One region of the Streptomyces sp. NPDC015220 genome, then DNA from elsewhere that is predicted to be linked to it. Evidence: riboswitches for the same ligand, from Rfam matches in the RefSeq annotation. Region 1 holds a riboswitch; each other region holds the start of a gene.
What was found. Region 1 has a riboswitch for thiamine pyrophosphate ahead of thiO (glycine oxidase ThiO). Riboswitches for the same ligand answer to the same signal wherever they lie in the genome.
Positions count from the first base shown of each region.

Region 2: linked by a shared signal. The riboswitch ahead of thiC (phosphomethylpyrimidine synthase ThiC) and the one ahead of thiO (glycine oxidase ThiO) in region 1 are both predicted to bind thiamine pyrophosphate.
Region 3: linked by a shared signal. The riboswitch ahead of ACF061_RS17155 (thiamine ABC transporter substrate binding subunit) and the one ahead of thiO (glycine oxidase ThiO) in region 1 are both predicted to bind thiamine pyrophosphate.

Region 1 is NZ_JBIBUK010000001.1:283,132-288,825, reverse strand. It holds gene pknB (Stk1 family PASTA domain-containing Ser/Thr kinase) at 1-634, opposite strand, end outside; gene ACF061_RS01610 (thiazole synthase) at 917-1,711, opposite strand; gene thiS (sulfur carrier protein ThiS) at 1,715-1,915, opposite strand; gene thiO (glycine oxidase ThiO) at 1,912-3,078, opposite strand; TPP riboswitch at 3,076-3,187, opposite strand; gene ACF061_RS01595 (hypothetical protein) at 3,242-3,580, shown strand; gene ACF061_RS01590 (NAD(P)/FAD-dependent oxidoreductase) at 3,653-4,882, shown strand; gene ACF061_RS01585 (Rv2175c family DNA-binding protein) at 4,962-5,327, shown strand; gene thiE (thiamine phosphate synthase) at 5,472-5,694, shown strand, end outside.
Region 2 is NZ_JBIBUK010000003.1:75,809-81,502, forward strand. It holds gene ACF061_RS09495 (metallophosphoesterase) at 1-908, shown strand, start outside; gene ACF061_RS09500 (hypothetical protein) at 1,091-1,945, shown strand; gene thiC (phosphomethylpyrimidine synthase ThiC) at 2,076-3,899, opposite strand; TPP riboswitch at 3,892-4,069, opposite strand; gene ACF061_RS09510 (YibE/F family protein) at 4,141-5,538, shown strand; gene ACF061_RS09515 (SsgA family sporulation/cell division regulator) at 5,629-5,694, opposite strand, start outside.
Region 3 is NZ_JBIBUK010000007.1:81,406-87,099, reverse strand. It holds gene ACF061_RS17170 (phosphatidate cytidylyltransferase) at 1-792, shown strand, start outside; gene ACF061_RS17165 (hypothetical protein) at 889-1,182, opposite strand; gene rlmN (23S rRNA (adenine(2503)-C(2))-methyltransferase RlmN) at 1,545-2,651, shown strand; TPP riboswitch at 2,706-2,811, shown strand; gene ACF061_RS17155 (thiamine ABC transporter substrate binding subunit) at 2,894-3,970, shown strand; gene ACF061_RS17150 (ABC transporter permease) at 4,012-5,613, shown strand; gene ACF061_RS17145 (ABC transporter ATP-binding protein) at 5,613-5,694, shown strand, end outside.

The DNA of each region.
Region 1 (5,694 bases):
CGGTCAGCATCTCGTAGAGGACGACACCGCAGGCGTACACGTCGACGCGGGGATCGGCGGTGCCGTTCTCGATCTGCTCCGGGGCGAGGTAGGAGACGGTTCCGAGGACGGCGCCGGTGGTGTTCGTCACCGTGTCCACGGCCCGCACCAGCCCGAAGTCGGCGACCTTGACCCGGCCGTCGTCCCCTATCAGGACGTTCTCCGGCTTCATGTCCCGGTGCACGAACCCAGCGCGGTGCGCGGCGCCCAGCGCGGCCAGCACCGGCTCCAGGATGTCCAGCGCCGCGCGCGGTTGCAGCGCCCCGCGCTCGCGCAGCACGTCCCGCAGGGTGCAGCCGGCCACGTACTCCATGGCGAGGTAGACATACGACCCGTCGGTGCCCTGGTCGAAGACCTGTACGACGTTCGGGTGGTCGAGGCGGGCGACCGACTTGGCCTCCCGGATGAACCGCTCGACGAAGGAGGCGTCGGCGGCGAGCGTGGGGTGCATCACCTTGAGGGCCAGGACCCGGTCCAGGCGGGTGTCCAGAGCCCGGTAGACCGTCGCCATCCCGCCGACGGCGATCCGCGCGTCGACGCGATAGCGGCCGTCGAGCACCTGCCCGACGAGAGGGTCCTGAAGGGTCGTATCCACGCAGTGGAGTCTACGAGCCGCCACGGACGCCCACGCCTCCCCGCGGAGCCCTGCGGCGGGACTGAAGCCGTCCTGTGACGCTTCACACGCCCGACGGCCCCCGTACCGCTCGGTACACCGCCGGCACGGCCGTCGGGCGGGGGCCCGGGGCCGTGACAGGCGCCCCGGGCGGGTGGCTCGGCAGCGTGCCGGCGTGCGCCGGGGGACCGGTGGCGCGGCAGCGTGCCGGTGCGCCGGGCGGCCGGCGGCGGTGCCGCGGCGCCCCGCCGACGGGTGAGGGGGTCAGAAGGCCGGTCGTTCGGGGTCCAGCCCGGCCAGACCCTCCGTGGGGGAGGACGCCCGGGCGAAGTGGCGTTTCGGGATGCGGCCGGCCAGTCGGGCCAGGCGGCCCGCCGTCACCGCGTGCCGCATCGCCTCGGCCATCAGCACCGGCTCCTGGGCCCGGGTCACCGCCGAGGCGAGCATCACGCCCGCGCACCCCAGCTCCATGGCCAGGGCCACGTCCGAGGCGGTGCCGGCGCCCGCGTCCAGGATCACCGGCACGCGCGCGTGCTCCACGATCAGCTCGAAGTTGTGCGGGTTGCGGATCCCGAGCCCGGAGCCGATCGGCGAGCCCAGCGGCATGATCGCCGCACAGCCCACGTCCTCCAGTCTGCGCGCGAGCACCGGGTCGTCGTTCGTGTACGGCAGCACCGTGAAGCCGTCGTCGACCAGCGTCTCCGCCGCCTCCAGCAGCTCGACCGGGTCCGGCAGCAGGGTGCGCTCGTCGGCGATGACCTCCAGCTTGACCAGATCGGTGTCCAGCGCCTCACGGGCCAGCCGCGCCGTCAGCACCGCCTCGCCCGCGGTGAAGCAGCCCGCCGTGTTGGGCAGCACCCGGATGCCCAGCCTGCGCAGCACCGAGAGCACCGAACCCCGCACCGAGGCGTCGACCCGGCGCATCGCGACCGTGGTCAGCTCCGTGCCGGACGCCAGCAGCGCCCGCTCCAGCGACTCCAGGCTGGACGCGCCGCCGGTGCCCATGATCAGACGGGAGGTGTAGGAGGCGCCACCGAGGACGAAGAGGTCGTCGGCCATGGGTCAGCCTCCCTGGACGGCGGTGAGCACTTCGACGCGGTCGCCCTCGGCCAGAGCCGTGGACGGCCACTGCGCGCGCGGGACGACGGTCTCGTTGAGGGCGGCGGCCACCCCGGAGGACGCCGGGGTCAGGAGCCGCACGACGGTGTCGAGAGCCGTGCCGGGCTCGACGCGGCGGGGCTCGCCGTTGACGGAGATGTTCATACGGGCTGCTCCGTGCGGTCGGCGGCGCGAAAGCGCCGCGGGGAGAAGGGCCGGGCCTCGTCCGGCAGGTCGCCGGTGGTCAGGACGTGCGCCATGGCGTCACCGGTGACCGGCGTGAGCAGCACGCCGTTGCGGTGGTGCCCGGTCGCCAGCAGCAGCCCGGCCAGCTCGGTCGGGCCGAGCAGCGGCGCGTTGTCCGGGGAGCCGGGGCGCAGCCCGGCCCGGGTCTCGGTCAGCGGCAGCTCGGTGATCCCGGGCACCAGCTCGTGCGCGTCGCGCAGCAGCTCGTACACACCGCCCGCGGTCACCGTCGTGTCCCAGCCCAGCTCCTCGCTGGTGGCCCCGACGACCAGTTCGCCGCTGAGCCGCGGCACCAGGTACACGTGGCTGCCGCGCACCACGGCCCGCACCGTACGGCTCAGGAACGGCGCGTACCGCTTCGGCACCGTCAGCCGCAGCACCTGCCCCTTCACCGGCCGCACCGGTGGCAGCACCTCGTCCGGCACCCCCGCCAGCCGCCCGCTGAGGCTGCCCGCCGCGAGCACCACCCGAGCGGCGCCGAGCGCCGTGCCGTCGCGCAGCACGCAGCCCGTGGCCCGGTCCCGCTCCACGGTGAGCCGCTCGGCCCACGAGCGGTGGAAGACCACTCCCGCCCGCTCGCACGCGGCCACCAGCGCGCCGGCCAGCCGCCGCGGATCGATCTGGTGGTCGCCGTCCACCCGCAGCCCGCCGCGCACCCCGGGCGCGAGCATCGGCTCCAGGCGCCGGCAGTCCCGCCCGGACAGCCACTCCGACTCAAGGCCCGACCGGCACTGCAGGGCGTGCAGTTCGCGCAGGTGGGCACGGTCGTCGGCGTCCAGCGCCACGGCGAGCGTGCCGCACCGGCGATAGCCGAGGTCATGACCGGTCAGCTCGGCAAGCTCGGCCGCGAAGTCCGGATAGCGGCGGGCCGAGGCCAGGTTGAGTCCGAGCAGTGTCTCCTCGCCGAAGTGCAGTTCCGTGACGGCGGCCAGCATCCCGGCGGCGACCTGCGCGGCCCCGCCGCCCGGCTCGGGATCGACCACGGCCGTGGCGAACCCGCGCTGCGCCGAGCGCCAGGCCGTCACGAGCCCGATGATCCCGCCCCCGACGACGAGGACGTCCGGCGTACGTGGCAACGACATGGGCGTCCAGCCCCTCCCTTCGCCGGCATGACCCGGATCAGGTTCGTACGGTCGGAGGCCGCCAGCCTCCCTCTCAGCCCGGTGCGTCCGGGCTCCCGCGAGTGCTTGTACGGTGGCCACCCTAGCCTGCGCAGCAACGATTCTGTAAAGGGAGTCTCCCGCCATGTCACGCTCGTTGGACGGTCTCGTCCTCGCCCCCGTCGCCGACCAGGCCCCGGGCCAGGTGGGCACCCGGACCCGCTTCGTCTACCACGAGAAGGACGGGGAGATCTGGGCCGAGTACGCGGGCGGCGACGTCGTACGCGGCCATCTGGTGGGTACCCGGGAAGGGGACCGGCTGGACTTCCGGTACGTCCAGCTCAAGCACGACGGGACCACGTCCAGTGGGCACTGCGAGTCGACGGTGGTCGAACTGCCCGACGGACGGGTGCGGTTGGAGGAGAGCTGGGAGTGGGAGTCGCAGCCGGGCAGCGGGACGAGCGTGGTGGAGCAGGTCGGATAGCCGACCGGCTGTGCGGCAGGTCACCGCGCACGCCCTCTGCCTGACAGACCGTCAGTTGACTATGGTGATCAGGTGAGCGACCAGACGCAGGAACAGGGCACGTCACAGCCGCGGCGCGTGGTCGTCGTGGGCGCGGGGATGGCCGGCGTGCAGACCGCCGTCGCCCTGCGCGAGCAGGGCTTCGCCGGCGACGTCACCCTCATCGGCGCCGAACCCCACCAGCCCTACGACCGGCCGCCGCTGTCCAAGGCCGTGCTGCTCGGCAAGGCCGAGGGGTCCGCCTTCGACGTCGACTTCGAGGCGCTCGGCCTCGAACTGCGGCTCGGCCGCGAGGCGCTCGCCGTCCGCCCCGAGGCGCATGTCCTGGACACCTCCGCCGGGCCGGTGCCGTACGACGTCCTGGTGCTCGCCACCGGCGCCGAGCCGATCCGGCTGCCGGGCGCCGAAGGCGTCCCGGGCGTGCACCTGTTGCGCACCCTGGACGACGCCGAACGACTGCGGCCGGTCCTCGCCGAGCAGCACGACGTGGTGGTCGTCGGCGCCGGCTGGATCGGCGCCGAGTTCGCCACCGCCGCGCGCGAGGCGGGCTGCGCCGTGACGGTGGTGGAGGCCGCCGACCGCCCGCTGGCGGGCGCGGTGCCCGCCGAGGTGGCCGCGCCCATGACCGCCTGGTACGCCGACAGCGGCGCCGAGCTGCGCACGCACACCCGCGTGGAGCGCGTCGAGCCCGGCGCGGTGGTGCTCGACGACGGCTCGCGGCTGTCCGCGGGCGCCGTCGTCGTCGGCATCGGCGCCCGTCCCGCCACCGCCTGGCTCGCCGGCAGCGGCATCGAGCTGGGGGAGCGGGGGGAGGTACTGGCCGACGACCGTCTGCGCACCTCCGTGCCGGACGTGTACGCGGTCGGCGACTGCGCCTCCTTCCCCTCGGGGCGGTACGGCGAGCGTCTGCTGGTGCACCACTGGGACAACGCGCTCCAGGGGCCGCGCACGGTCGCCGCCAACGTGGTCGGTCTGACCCCGGCGGTCTACGACCCGGTGCCGTACTTCTGGTCCGAGCAGTTCGGCCGGTTCGTGCAGTACGCCGGCCACCACACCGCCGCCGACACACTGCTCTGGCGCGGCGAGCCCTCCGGGCCGGCGTGGACGGTCTGCTGGCTGCGCGAGGGCCGGCTGGTCGCTCTGCTGGCGGTCGGCCGACCGCGCGATCTCGCGCAGGGCCGGCGGCTGATCGAGGCCGGCGCGGTGATGGATCCGGAGCTGCTGGCGGACCCGGCGCGACCGCTGAAGGCGGCGACCGCGTAGGTCTTCACACCGGGTGACGTCCTCCCGGGCGGGCGGGGCTGACTTCCGACTGTCGGTGGCAGATGGCACGCTTGGTTCCGTGACCGAGATTGACGCCAAGATCGATGCTCTAGTGCCCACCTGGCTCACCCTGCCCGACATCGCCGAAATGCTCGGCGTCGAGGTGACAAGGGTGCGGCAGCTGGTCAAGGAGGGCCAGCTCATCGCCGTACGCCGGGGTGAGAACCGGGCCCTGCACGTCCCCGCCGCCTTCATCGACGACGACAAGGTCGTCAAGGGCCTGTCCGGGACCCTGACGCTCCTGCGTGACGACGGCTTCACGGTCGAAGAGATGATCGAGTGGCTGTTCACCCCCGACCCGACCCTGCCCGGCACTCCCGCGCAGGCCCTGAGCGAGAATCGCGGCACGGAGGTGAAGCGCCGCGCCCAGGCGCTCGCCGTCTGACCGGGTGACCGCGTCCGGCGTACGGGCCGCGGCTCCGGCCGGGCCGTGGGCCCGCCCGGGCCGCGGCCCGTACGCCTCCACCACACCGCCGGCGGCGCGCCGGCGTGCCGCACGGCACAGCACCGACACCGGGGGGACCCACACATGTCCGACACCGCAGCCGCCCGCGACCGGCTCGCCGACGCGCGCCTGTACCTGTGCACCGACGCCCGCAGGAGCCAGGGCGACCTGCCCGAGTTCCTCGACGCGGTGCTGGCCGGCGGAGTGGACGTCGTGCAGCTGCGGGACAAGGGCATGGAGGCCGGGGAGGAACTGGAGCACCTGGAGGTGTTCGCCGACGCCTGCGCCCGCCACGGCAGGCTCCTCG
Region 2 (5,694 bases), on a different contig from region 1:
AGCGCGATCTGCCGGTCATCAAACGGGGTGACACGCTCCAGGCGTCCGTGGACCCGGTCCCCGCACCGGTCCCGCAGCCCGCCACCGGACCCGGCCCGCTCTTCGTCGTCGGGGACGTGCACGGCTATCTCGACCAGCTGGTCGCCGCCCTCCAGGAGCAGGGGCTCGTCGACTCCGCCGGCCACTGGTGCGCGGGCACCGCCCGGCTGTGGTTCCTCGGTGACTTCACCGACCGCGGCCCGGACGGCATCGGCGTCATCGACCTGGTGATGCGCCTGTCCGCCGAGGCGGCCGCCGCCGGTGGGTACTGCAAGGCCCTCATGGGCAACCACGAACTGCTGCTGCTCGGCGCCCGGCGGTTCGGCGACACACCCGTCAACTCGGGCGCGGGCACCGCCACCTTCCAGGCGGCATGGCTGCTCAACGGCGGCCAGAAGTCCGACATGGACCGCCTCCAGGACCACCACCTGCAGTGGATGGCCCGCCTGGACGCGGTCGAGGAGGTCGACGGCTACCTGCTCGTCCACTCCGACACCACCGCCTATCTCGACTACGGCGACTCGATCGAAGAGGTCAACGACAACGTCCGCGAGGCGCTGACGCGCAACGACGCGGACGAGGTGTGGGACCTGTTCCGCAAGTTCACCAAGCGCTTCTCCTTCCGCGACGAGGGCGGCGCCGACGCCGTGCGCTCCCTGCTCGACACGTACGGCGGCACCCGCATCGTCCACGGCCACAGCCCGATCCCCTACCTGCTGGGCGAAGTCGGCTCCGAGGACGGCGACGAGTCGACGGGTCCGGTGGTGGCGGGCCCGCACGTCTACGCCGACGGACTGGCCATCGCGATGGACGGCGGCGTGACCATGGCAGGGAAGCTGCTGGTCCAGCAACTGCCGCTGGACAACTGACCGTTCGACGCACGATCCCCTGAGCCGGCACGGCCGCGCGGGTCCACCCCCAATTTGTGGAAACCCCCTGTCACCGCGCGCCGTCACGGCTCTACCATCGGTTTATCCGTAGCAGGCTCCCCTCCGTTTCTGCCCGACGGCTCGCCGCCATGCGAGCCCCAAGCCCTACGGAGCATCGGGGGATGCACATGAACAGCGTTCCGCAGTACCTGCTGAACGAGGACCGCCAGGATTTCGCGCGGGTCCTCGATGAGGCGCTGCGCTCCGCCCCACACCGCCCGGAACTCGCCGCTGTCGGACAGCGGCTCAACACCGAACAACTGCGCACCATGGCCCTCGGCGCCACCGCTCTGATCACGGCGGCCGCCGCCACCGAGTACCACCACTACGTGAAGGTCCGCGAGGAACTGCGACGGCCGGTTCCGGCCGTCCCCTCGTACGCCGGTGAGGCCGGTGCCGTGGAGACGGACCCGGCCTCGCCGGACCGCTCCGCCGTCATGGGCGTGACCACCGGCGCGGGCGCGGGCGCCGTCGTCGCGGTCCTCGCCCCGGTCCTCGCCGGGATCGCGGCGGCCCTGTTCCTTCTCGTCGGCTATCTGTTGAAGATGCTCGACCCGGCGCCCGCCTTCTCCCGGACCATGATCACGGCGGGGTGGGTGTTCGGCGTCATGACCGCGGCCGCGATCGTCGTCGCCGGCACCGGGCTGCTGCTCACCGCCCTGCGCAACCACCCCTCGCCCGAGCCCGCCCGCTACGGCGAACTCGGCGAGGAACTCGGCCGGGCACGGGACGCCTGGCACGACGCCCTGCTCGAGCGCGGCATCCTGCCGTTCCTGCGCGAGGCGCTCGCCGATCCCGGCTCCGCGGCACCGCGTCGCCCGGGCCCGGCCGCGCCGGGTGACCGCATCCCGCGCCTCGGTTACGACCGTCCTGGCTTCAGCAGCCCCCACGACGGAGCCCCGCACTCCCGTCCGCGCTTCACCAGCCCCGACTTCACCAGTCCGGACTTCGGCGGTCCGGAGCACCAGCCGGAGTGAGCGGCCACCGGAAGCCGCACCGGCCGCCGGCCCTCCCCGGCGGGTCCGTGCGGCACCGGCTGGTCCGGGATGCCTGAGCGGCACCCCGGACCGGCGAGGTCCGCCGGAACGAAATGGCGTCCCGGACCGATCAGTCGGCCAGCGGCAGGTACACCCTGTTCCCGCTCGCGGCGAACTCCTTCGACTTCTGGAGCATCCCCTCGGCGATCTCCTCGGGCGACGCCCCTTCGGCAGCCGTGCCGCCGAACCGTTCCGTGATGCTCTGACTGATCTTCATCGAACAGAACTTCGGACCGCACATCGAGCAGAAATGGGCCGTCTTGGCGGGTTCCGCCGGGAGGGTCTCGTCGTGGAACTCCCGCGCCGTGTCGGGGTCCAGTGCGAGATTGAACTGATCCTCCCACCGGAACTCGAAACGGGCGTCGGACAGAGCGTCGTCCCACTCCTGCGCGCCCGGGTGTCCCTTGGCCAGATCGGCCGCATGCGCGGCGATCTTGTAGGTGATCACCCCGGTCTTGACGTCGTCCCGGTTGGGCAGGCCCAAGTGCTCCTTGGGGGTGACGTAACAGAGCATGGCCGTGCCCCACCAGGCGATCATCGCGGCGCCGATGCCGGAGGTGATGTGGTCGTACGCCGGGGCGACGTCCGTGGTCAGCGGGCCGAGCGTGTAGAACGGGGCCTCGTCGCAGATCTCCTGCTGAAGGTCGATGTTCTCCTTGATCTTGTGCATGGGGACGTGTCCCGGCCCCTCGATCATCGTCTGTACGTCGAACCGCTTCGCGATCCGGTTGAGTTCCCCGAGCGTCCGCAACTCCGCGAACTGCGCCTCGTCGTTGGCGTCCGCGATCGAACCGGGCCTGAGGCCGTCACCGAGGGAGTACGTGACGTCGTAGGCGGCGAGGATCTCGCAGAGCTCCTCGAAGTTCTCGTACAGGAACGACTCCTTGTGGTGCGCGAGGCACCAGGCCGCCATGATGGATCCGCCGCGCGAGACGATGCCGGTCTTGCGGTTCGCCGTCAGCGGGACGTAGGGGAGGCGGACGCCGGCGTGGACCGTCATGTAGTCCACACCCTGTTCGGCCTGCTCGATGACCGTGTCCTTGTAGATCTCCCAGGTCAGCTCCTCGGCCCTGCCGTCGACCTTCTCCAGGGCCTGGTAGAGCGGAACCGTTCCGATGGGGACGGGGGAGTTGCGCAGCACCCACTCCCGGGTGGTGTGGATGTTGCGGCCGGTGGAGAGGTCCATGACCGTGTCGGCGCCCCACCGGGTGGCCCAGGTCATCTTCTCCACCTCCTCCTCGATGGAGGAGGTCACCGCGGAGTTGCCGATGTTGGCGTTGACCTTCACCAGGAACCGCTTACCGATGATCATCGGCTCGATCTCCGGGTGGTTGACGTTCGCCGGCAGCACCGCGCGGCCCGCCGCGATCTCCTCGCGGACGACCTCGGGAGCGACGTTCTCCCGGACCGCGACGAACTCCATCTCCGGCGTGATCTCCCCGCGGCGCGCGTAGGCGAGCTGTGTCACCGCGCCGCCGTCCCGGCCACGACGCGGCTGTCGCGGCCGCCCCGGGAACACCGCGTCCAGATTGCGCAGGCCGCCGCGCGGCGAGGTGTGCTTGATCCCGTCGTCCTCGGGTCGGACGGGACGGCCCGCGTACTCCTCCGTGTCGCCGCGGGCGATGATCCAGTTCTCCCGCAGCGGCGGCAGCCCCCTGCGGACGTCGGTCTCGACGAGCGGATCGGTGTACGGGCCCGACGTGTCGTACAGCGTGACCGACTGCCCGTTGGTGAGGTGCACCTGACGAACCGGCACGCGCAGGTCGGGGCGTGTGCCCTCGACGTACGCCTTGTGCCAGCCGATCGACTTCCCGGCCTCCCCGCGGGGAGCGATCTGCTCCCCGTCGCTGGACAGCTGTGTGGAGGCAGGCGTGCGTGCGTCCTTGTTGGTCATCAGACCTACTCCCTACGCCGGCATTACCCGGTAACAGGTTCGGCGGTCGACGCAGCGGTTCCCGTCTGCCGTCGTATCCCGTGGAACATCGCTCGTTCCACGTGAAACACGGCGAAGACGAAGGTCAGCGCCCTCTCAGCCCGGTGCTCCGAGCTCCCGCGTGTGCAAAGGTGCCTCCACGCTAGCGTCATTCGTGGCGCGGTGAACAGTGGGCCCCCGCCGTTCTTGCGATGATCGGGCGGTGAGCGCGACACAGCAGTCCCCCCATCCGCCGCCCGAACCGGGGCCCGGCCTCGCCGCCGGGAGCGGGCAGGAACACGTGCCCGAGCAGGGGGCCGGCCACGGCCACTCGCACGGTCACGGCCACGGACCGGCCGCCCCGGCCTCGAAACACCTGCGCAAAGTCATCGCCGCCGTCCTGATCCCCTTCGCCGCAGCGGTGGTGGTCGGGCTGGCCGTGCTCTGGCCCGGCGGCGCCCCGTCGCACGAGCGCACCGGCGTGGGTTTCGACCGGCAGACCCAACAGGCCACGGTCACCCGGGTGGTGGAGGTGAGCTGCAAGTCGGTGAACGCCTCCGGTGGCATGCCGGCCGACGACGCGTCCGCCCCCGGGGACGGCTCCGCACCGGAACGGACGCCCGGCACCTGCAAGAAGGCGACGATCCGCGTCGACAGCGGCAAGGACAGGGGACGGACGTTCACCGAGGTCGTGCAGCCCGACCAGACACGGCAGTTGCACCAGGACGAGGAGGTGGTGGTCGCCTACGAGCCCTCCGCGCCGAGAGAACTGCAGTACTCGGTCACCGACGTCAACCGGCGATTCCCCGTGGCACTGCTGGCCGGTGTCTTCGCACTGGCCGTCGTGGTCGTGGGGCGGATCCGAGGCGTCATGGCGCTGGTCGCCCTGGCCATCAGTTTCCTGGTCCTGAACCTGTTCATCCTGCCCGCGATCCTCCAGGGCTCCAATCCCCTGGTCGTCGCCGTGGTGGGATCGAGCGCGATCATGCTGATCGCGCTCTACATGTGTCACGGCCTGTCTGCCCGGACCTCGGTGGCGGTGCTGGGCACACTGATCTCCCTGGTCCTGATCGGCATCCTGGGCTCGCTGTTCATCGGCTGGGCCGCGCTCACCGGCAACACCGACGACAGCACCGGTCTGATCCACGGCCTGTATCCGTCGATCGACATGAGCGGTCTGCTGCTGGCCGGGGTCATCATCGGCTCACTCGGCGTCCTCGACGACGTGACGGTGACACAGACCTCGGCGGTCTGGGAGCTGCACGAGGCCAACCCGGCGATGGGCCGCCGCGGGTTGTACCGGGCGGGTATCCGCATCGGGCGCGACCACATCGCATCCGTCGTCAACACGCTCGTTCTCGCGTACGCCGGAGCCGCGCTGCCCCTGCTGCTGCTCTTCTCCATCGCGCGGAGCGATGTGGCGACCGTCGCCAACAGTGAGCTGGTGGCGGAGGAGATCGTGCGCACGCTGGTGGGCTCGATCGGTCTGGTCGCCTCGGTGCCGGTCACCACGGCCCTCGCGGCGCTCGTGGTCTCGGCCGACCGCCCGGGACCGGCGCGGGCCACGGGGGGCGTGCCCGCTCCGACGCGCGGCGGGAGGGGAAGACGTCGCAAGCGGTGACCGGACCTCGGAGCGGGATGGCGCCGATCCGCGTCCCCGGGCCACCCGGTGTGCCAGAAGCCACCGCGTGCGCCCCGCTGCCGAAACGCTTCAGCCCGCGCTCTGCTCCTCCGCCAGAATGCGGTCCAGCGCCTCGTCGAGGTGAGCGTCGAAGTC
Region 3 (5,694 bases), on a different contig from region 1:
GCTGCCATAGGAGTCGGTCTGGGCCTCGGCGTGGTGATCATCGCCTCGCTGTTCATCGTCAAGGCCGTCTTCGTCGGCGTGATCGCGGTCGCCGTCGTGGTCGGTCTGTGGGAGCTGACCGCGCGGCTCCAGGAGCGCAAGGACATCAAGGCGCCGCTCGTTCCGCTGGCGGTCGGCGGCGCCGCGATGGTGGTCGCCGGATATGTCCGGGACGCCGAGGGCGCCTGGGTGGCGATGGCGCTGACCACGCTCGCGGTGCTGGTCTGGCGGATGACACAGCCGCCGGAGGGCTACCTCAAGGACGTCACGGCCGGTGTCTTCGCCGCCTTCTACGTGCCGTTCCTGGCCACGTTCGTGGCGATGATGCTCACCGCGGACGACGGCCCGTTCCGCGTCCTGACCTTCCTGCTGCTGACGGTGGTCAGCGACACGGGCGCGTACGCCGTCGGCTGGCGCTTGGGCAAGCACAAGCTCGCCCCGCGCATCAGCCCGGGCAAGACCCGGGAGGGCCTGTTCGGCGCCATCGCCTTCGCCATGGTGGCCGGTGCGCTGTGCATGCAGTTCCTGATCGACGACGGCGCCTGGTGGCAGGGCCTGGTCCTCGGCCTCGCGGTCGCGGCCAGCGCCACCCTCGGCGACCTCGGCGAGTCCATGATCAAACGGGACCTGGGCATCAAGGACATGGGCACCCTGCTTCCGGGCCACGGCGGCATCATGGACCGCCTGGACTCCCTGCTGCCCACCGCTCCGGTGGTGTGGCTGCTGCTGGTGGTCTTCGTCGGCTCGGCCTGAGTCCCGACCGAACGGCGGCGAGCCCCCCACCCGACGGGTGGCGGGCTCGCCGCCGTTCAGGGCGCCGGGCGTGGCTCCGTCCGGTGGCGCACCGGGTCAGTAGCCGGCGCGGTCGCCGCGCCCGCGCTTGCGGCGCTGGTGGTACGGGGTGGCGCAGACACCGGTGGCCGTGGCGAACACGCCGGCCAGTCCGACGTAGACGCCGGCGAGCGCGAAGGGGACCGTGAGCTGCCAGACGGTGAGGCCGAGGGAGGCCAGGAAGCCGGCGGTCAGCACACAGCAGACGATCTTCAGGGAGAGGAGCTGCCGGCGCCTGCGGCGGTCGGCGAGGAGCTCCAGGAACCTACGGTCGACCGCCGCGTCGCCGTCGCTCCGGGTTGTCGAGGCCATGGGAGCGGCGGCCTGTTCATGGCGTCACCTGGCCAGAGCCGTGCCGTTCGGTCCGTCGGCGACTCTCGCGGCGGAGAGTGGCCGAACTGCCTGGGAAAGGGCTGACGCCGAACAGGGGGCACGGCCTGCTCGCGCCGTGCCTCCGGAGAGCCGGCCGGTGCCGCGCAAGACGTAAGTGGCGGTCTCGACGGACGCTGCGGGACCCGGCAGCCGTGGGCGATCCCCGGCTCGGCGAGGCAGCGGCCGGGCCGTCCGTGGACCGCCCGGGGGTGGCCGGCGACGACGGGCTACGACCGGTGACGACCACCACCCGGGACTTCAGCCGCAGGCCACAAGATTTGATCTGCGACACTGGTAGCACCATGCCCAAGCCCGGAGAACTCACTTTCGTCGCCCCGCGCGGAGCCAAGAAGCCGCCGCGGCACCTTGCCGATCTTTCGCCTGCCGAGCGCAAGGAGGCCGTCGCCGCGATCGGCGAGAAGCCGTTCCGTGCCAAGCAGCTCTCGCAGCACTACTTCGCGCGGTACGCGCACGACCCGGAGCAGTGGACCGACATCCCGGCCGCCTCGCGGACCAAGCTGCGCGAGGCGCTGCTCCCCGATCTGATGACGGTCGTACGGCACCTGTCCACCGACGAGGGCACCACGCGCAAGACGCTGTGGCGGCTGTTCGACGGGACGCTCGTGGAGTCGGTGCTCATGCGCTACCCGGACCGGGTGACCATGTGCATCAGCTCGCAGGCGGGCTGCGGGATGAACTGCCCCTTCTGCGCCACCGGGCAGGCCGGGCTCGACCGGAACCTGTCCACCGCGGAGATCGTGCACCAGATCGTGGACGGCATGCGGGCCCTGCGCGACGGCGAGGTGCCGGGCGGACCGGCGCGGCTGTCCAACATCGTGTTCATGGGCATGGGCGAGCCGCTCGCCAACTACAACCGGGTCGTCGGCGCCATCCGTGCCCTGACCGACCCGGAGCCGGACGGGCTCGGCCTGTCCCAGCGCGGGATCACCGTCTCCACGGTGGGTCTGGTCCCGGCGATCCACCGGTTCGCCGACGAGGGCTTCAAGTGCCGGCTCGCGATCTCCCTGCACGCACCCGACGACGAGCTGCGCGACACCCTCGTCCCGGTCAACACGCGGTGGAAGGTGCGCGAGGTGCTGGACGCCGGGTTCGAGTACACCGCGAGGTCCGGGCGTCGGCTGTCCATCGAGTACGCGCTGATCCGGGACATCAACGACCAGGCCTGGCGCGGCGACCGGCTCGGCCGGCTCCTCAAGGGCAGGCCGGTGCACGTGAACCTCATCCCGCTCAACCCGACCCCCGGCTCCAAGTGGACCGCCTCGCGCCCCGAGGACGAGAAGGCGTTCGTCGAGGCGATCGCCGCGCACGGGGTGCCGGTGACCATCCGGGACACCCGCGGGCAGGAGATCGACGGCGCGTGCGGTCAGCTCGCCGCCACCGAGAGGTAGCCGGACCATCGCCGTCCGGTGGCCGGGCGGTAGTCTGAGCGCGTACACATCTTCATATTCCGACAGGGGAGCGCCACAGCGCTGAGAGTGCGGCACCGGCCGCAGACCCTCTGAACCTCGCCCAGGTCATTCTGGGTAGGAAGTTCGGTCATCACTCGAGCTGTTGCGCCCTGCCCGGGCATCCCGTGGGATCCCGGGCGGGGCCGCGTCTCTTCCTGGCCAACCCCCAGGAGGAAAATCCAGTGCACACCAAGACGTTCGTCGCCGTGGCGGTCGGACTGGGGCTGGTCACGCTGTCCGCGTGCGGGTCTTCGTCGAACGACGGGAGCGGCGCGGACTCCAGGACCGTGACCCTGGTCAGCCACGACTCGTGGGCCGCCTCCAAGAGCGTCATCGCGGACTTCGAGAAGAGCTCCGGCTACAAGGTCAGGTTCCTCAAGGACGGCGACGCGGGCCAGGCCGTCAACAAGGCCATCCTCACCAGGGACAACCCGCAGGGCGACGTCTTCTTCGGCGTCGACAACACACTGCTCTCCCGCGCCCTGGACAACGGCCTGTTCCAGCCGTACCGGCCGAAGGGCTCCGACCTGGTCAAGCCCGAGTACCGGGTGGACCAGGCCAAGCACCGGGTCACGCCGATCGACACCGGCGACGTCTGCGTCAACTACGACAAGAAGTACTTCGCCGACCACGAACTGTCCCCGCCGTCCTCCTTCGACGACCTGGTCAAGCCGCAGTACAAGAACCTCCTCGTCACCGAGAACGCCGCGACCTCCTCGCCCGGCCTCGGCTTCCTGCTCGGAACCGCCGCCCGGTACGGCGACGGTGGCTGGCAGGACTACTGGAAGAAGCTCAAGGCCAACGGCGTCAAGGTCGTCGACGGTTGGGAACAGGCATACGACCAGGAGTTCTCCGGTTCCGCCGGCGGCAGGAAGGCCAAGGGCGACCGGCCGCTGGTCGTCTCCTACGCCTCCTCGCCGCCCGCCGAGGTCATCTACGCCAAGCCGCAGCCGAAGACCGCGCCGACCGGGGTCGCGGCCGGCACCTGCTTCCGGCAGACCGAGTACGCGGGGCTGCTGAGCAACGCGAAGAACGCCAAGGGCGGCAAGGCGTTCCTCGACTTCCTGCTCACCAAGGAGTTCCAGGACGACATGCCGCTGAACATGTTCGTCTACCCCGTGCGCGAAGCGGCCCAGGTCCCGCCGGAGTTCACCAAGTACGGCCCCCAGGCCGAGAACCCGCAGACCATGGCGCCGGAGAAGATCGCCGCCGACCGCGACCAGTGGGTCAAGTCGTGGACCTCACTCGTACTCAAGTAGGCCGGGGCCGCCGTTCGGGGAACGCGGCGCGGCTCGGCCTCATGGCCCTGCCCGTCGCGTTCTTCGCGGTGTTCTTCGCCTACCCGGTGGCCGCGATCGTCCAGCGGGGACTGAAGGCCGACGGCGGCTGGCGGTTCGGGCGGATCGCGGAGGTGCTCGGGCAGTCCGACATCCGGCACGTGCTGTGGTTCACCACCTGGCAGGCGCTCGCCTCCACCGCGCTCACCCTGCTGATCGCGCTGCCCGGCGCCTACGTCCTCGCCCGCTTCGACTTCCCGGGCCGTCAGGTGCTGCGGGCCGTCGTCACCGTCCCGTTCGTGCTGCCCACGGTCGTCGTCGGCACCGCGTTCCTCGCGCTCGTCGGGCACGGCGGCCTCCTCGACGAGCTGTGGGGCGTGCGCCTGGACACCACCGTGTGGGCGATCCTGCTCGCCCACGTCTTCTTCAACTACGCCGTCGTCGTACGGACCGTGGGCGGGCTGTGGTCCCAGCTGGACCCGCGGCAGGAGGAGGCCGCGCGGATGCTCGGCGCCTCACCACTGGCCGCCTGGCGCAGGGTCACCCTGCCCGCGCTGGCCCCCGCGGTCGCCGCGGCCGCGCTCATGGTCTTCCTCTTCACCTTCACCTCCTTCGGCGTGGTGCAGATCCTCGGCGGCCCCACCTTCTCCACCCTGGAGGTGGAGATCTACCGGCAGACCTCCGAGATCTTCGACCTGTCCACCGCCGCGGTCCTGACGATGGTGCAGTTCCTGGCGGTGGGCGCGATCCTCGCCGTGCACGCCTGGACCGTACGGCGCCGGGAGAGCACGCTGAGACTGGTGGACGCCTCGCTGACCGCCCGCCGTCCGCGCGGCGCGGGACAGTGGGCGCTGCTGGCCGGAGTGCTCCTCACCATCGTCCTGCTGCTCCTGCTGCCGCTCGCCGTGCTCGTGCAGCGGTCGTTCACCGCGCCCGGCCTCGGCTACTACCGGGCGCTGACCGACGCCGACGGCGGAACCTTCCTGGTCGCGCCGATCAGCGCCATCGGCACCTCCCTGTCCTACGCGGCCGCGGCCACCGCCATCGCCGTGGTGGTCGGCTCCCTCGCCGCCGCCGCGCTCACCCGCGGGGACGCCGGCCGGCTCGTACGCGGCTTCGACGCCCTGCTGATGCTGCCGCTCGGCGTGTCCGCGGTGACCGTCGGCTTCGGTTTCCTGATCGCCCTGGACGAGCCGCCGCTGGACCTCAGGCAGTCCTGGATCCTCGTCCCGCTCGCCCAGGCCCTGGTCGGCGTCCCCTTCGTCGTACGGACGATGCTGCCGGTGCTGCGGGCGGTGGACGTACGGCTGCGGGAGGCGGCGGCGGTGCTCGGGGCGTCGCCGTGGCGGGTGTGGCGGGAGGTCGACCTGCCGATGGTGCGGCGCGCCCTGCTGGTCGCCGCCGGGTTCGCCTTCGCGGTGTCGCTGGGGGAGTTCGGGGCCACCGTGTTCATCGCGCGGCCCGACAATCCGACGCTGCCGGTCGCCGTGGCGCGGTTGCTGAGCCGGCCCGGCGATCTCAACTACGGCCAGGCGATGGCCCTGTCGACGATTCTGATGGTGGTGTGCGCGGTGGCCCTGCTGGTCCTGGAGCGGCTGCGCACCGACCGGAGCGGGGAGTTCTGATGCTGCTGAGTCTTCGGGACGCGACCGTCCGTCTCGGCGGGCGGTCCGTCCTGGACGCCGTCGGCCTGGCGGTCGCCGAGC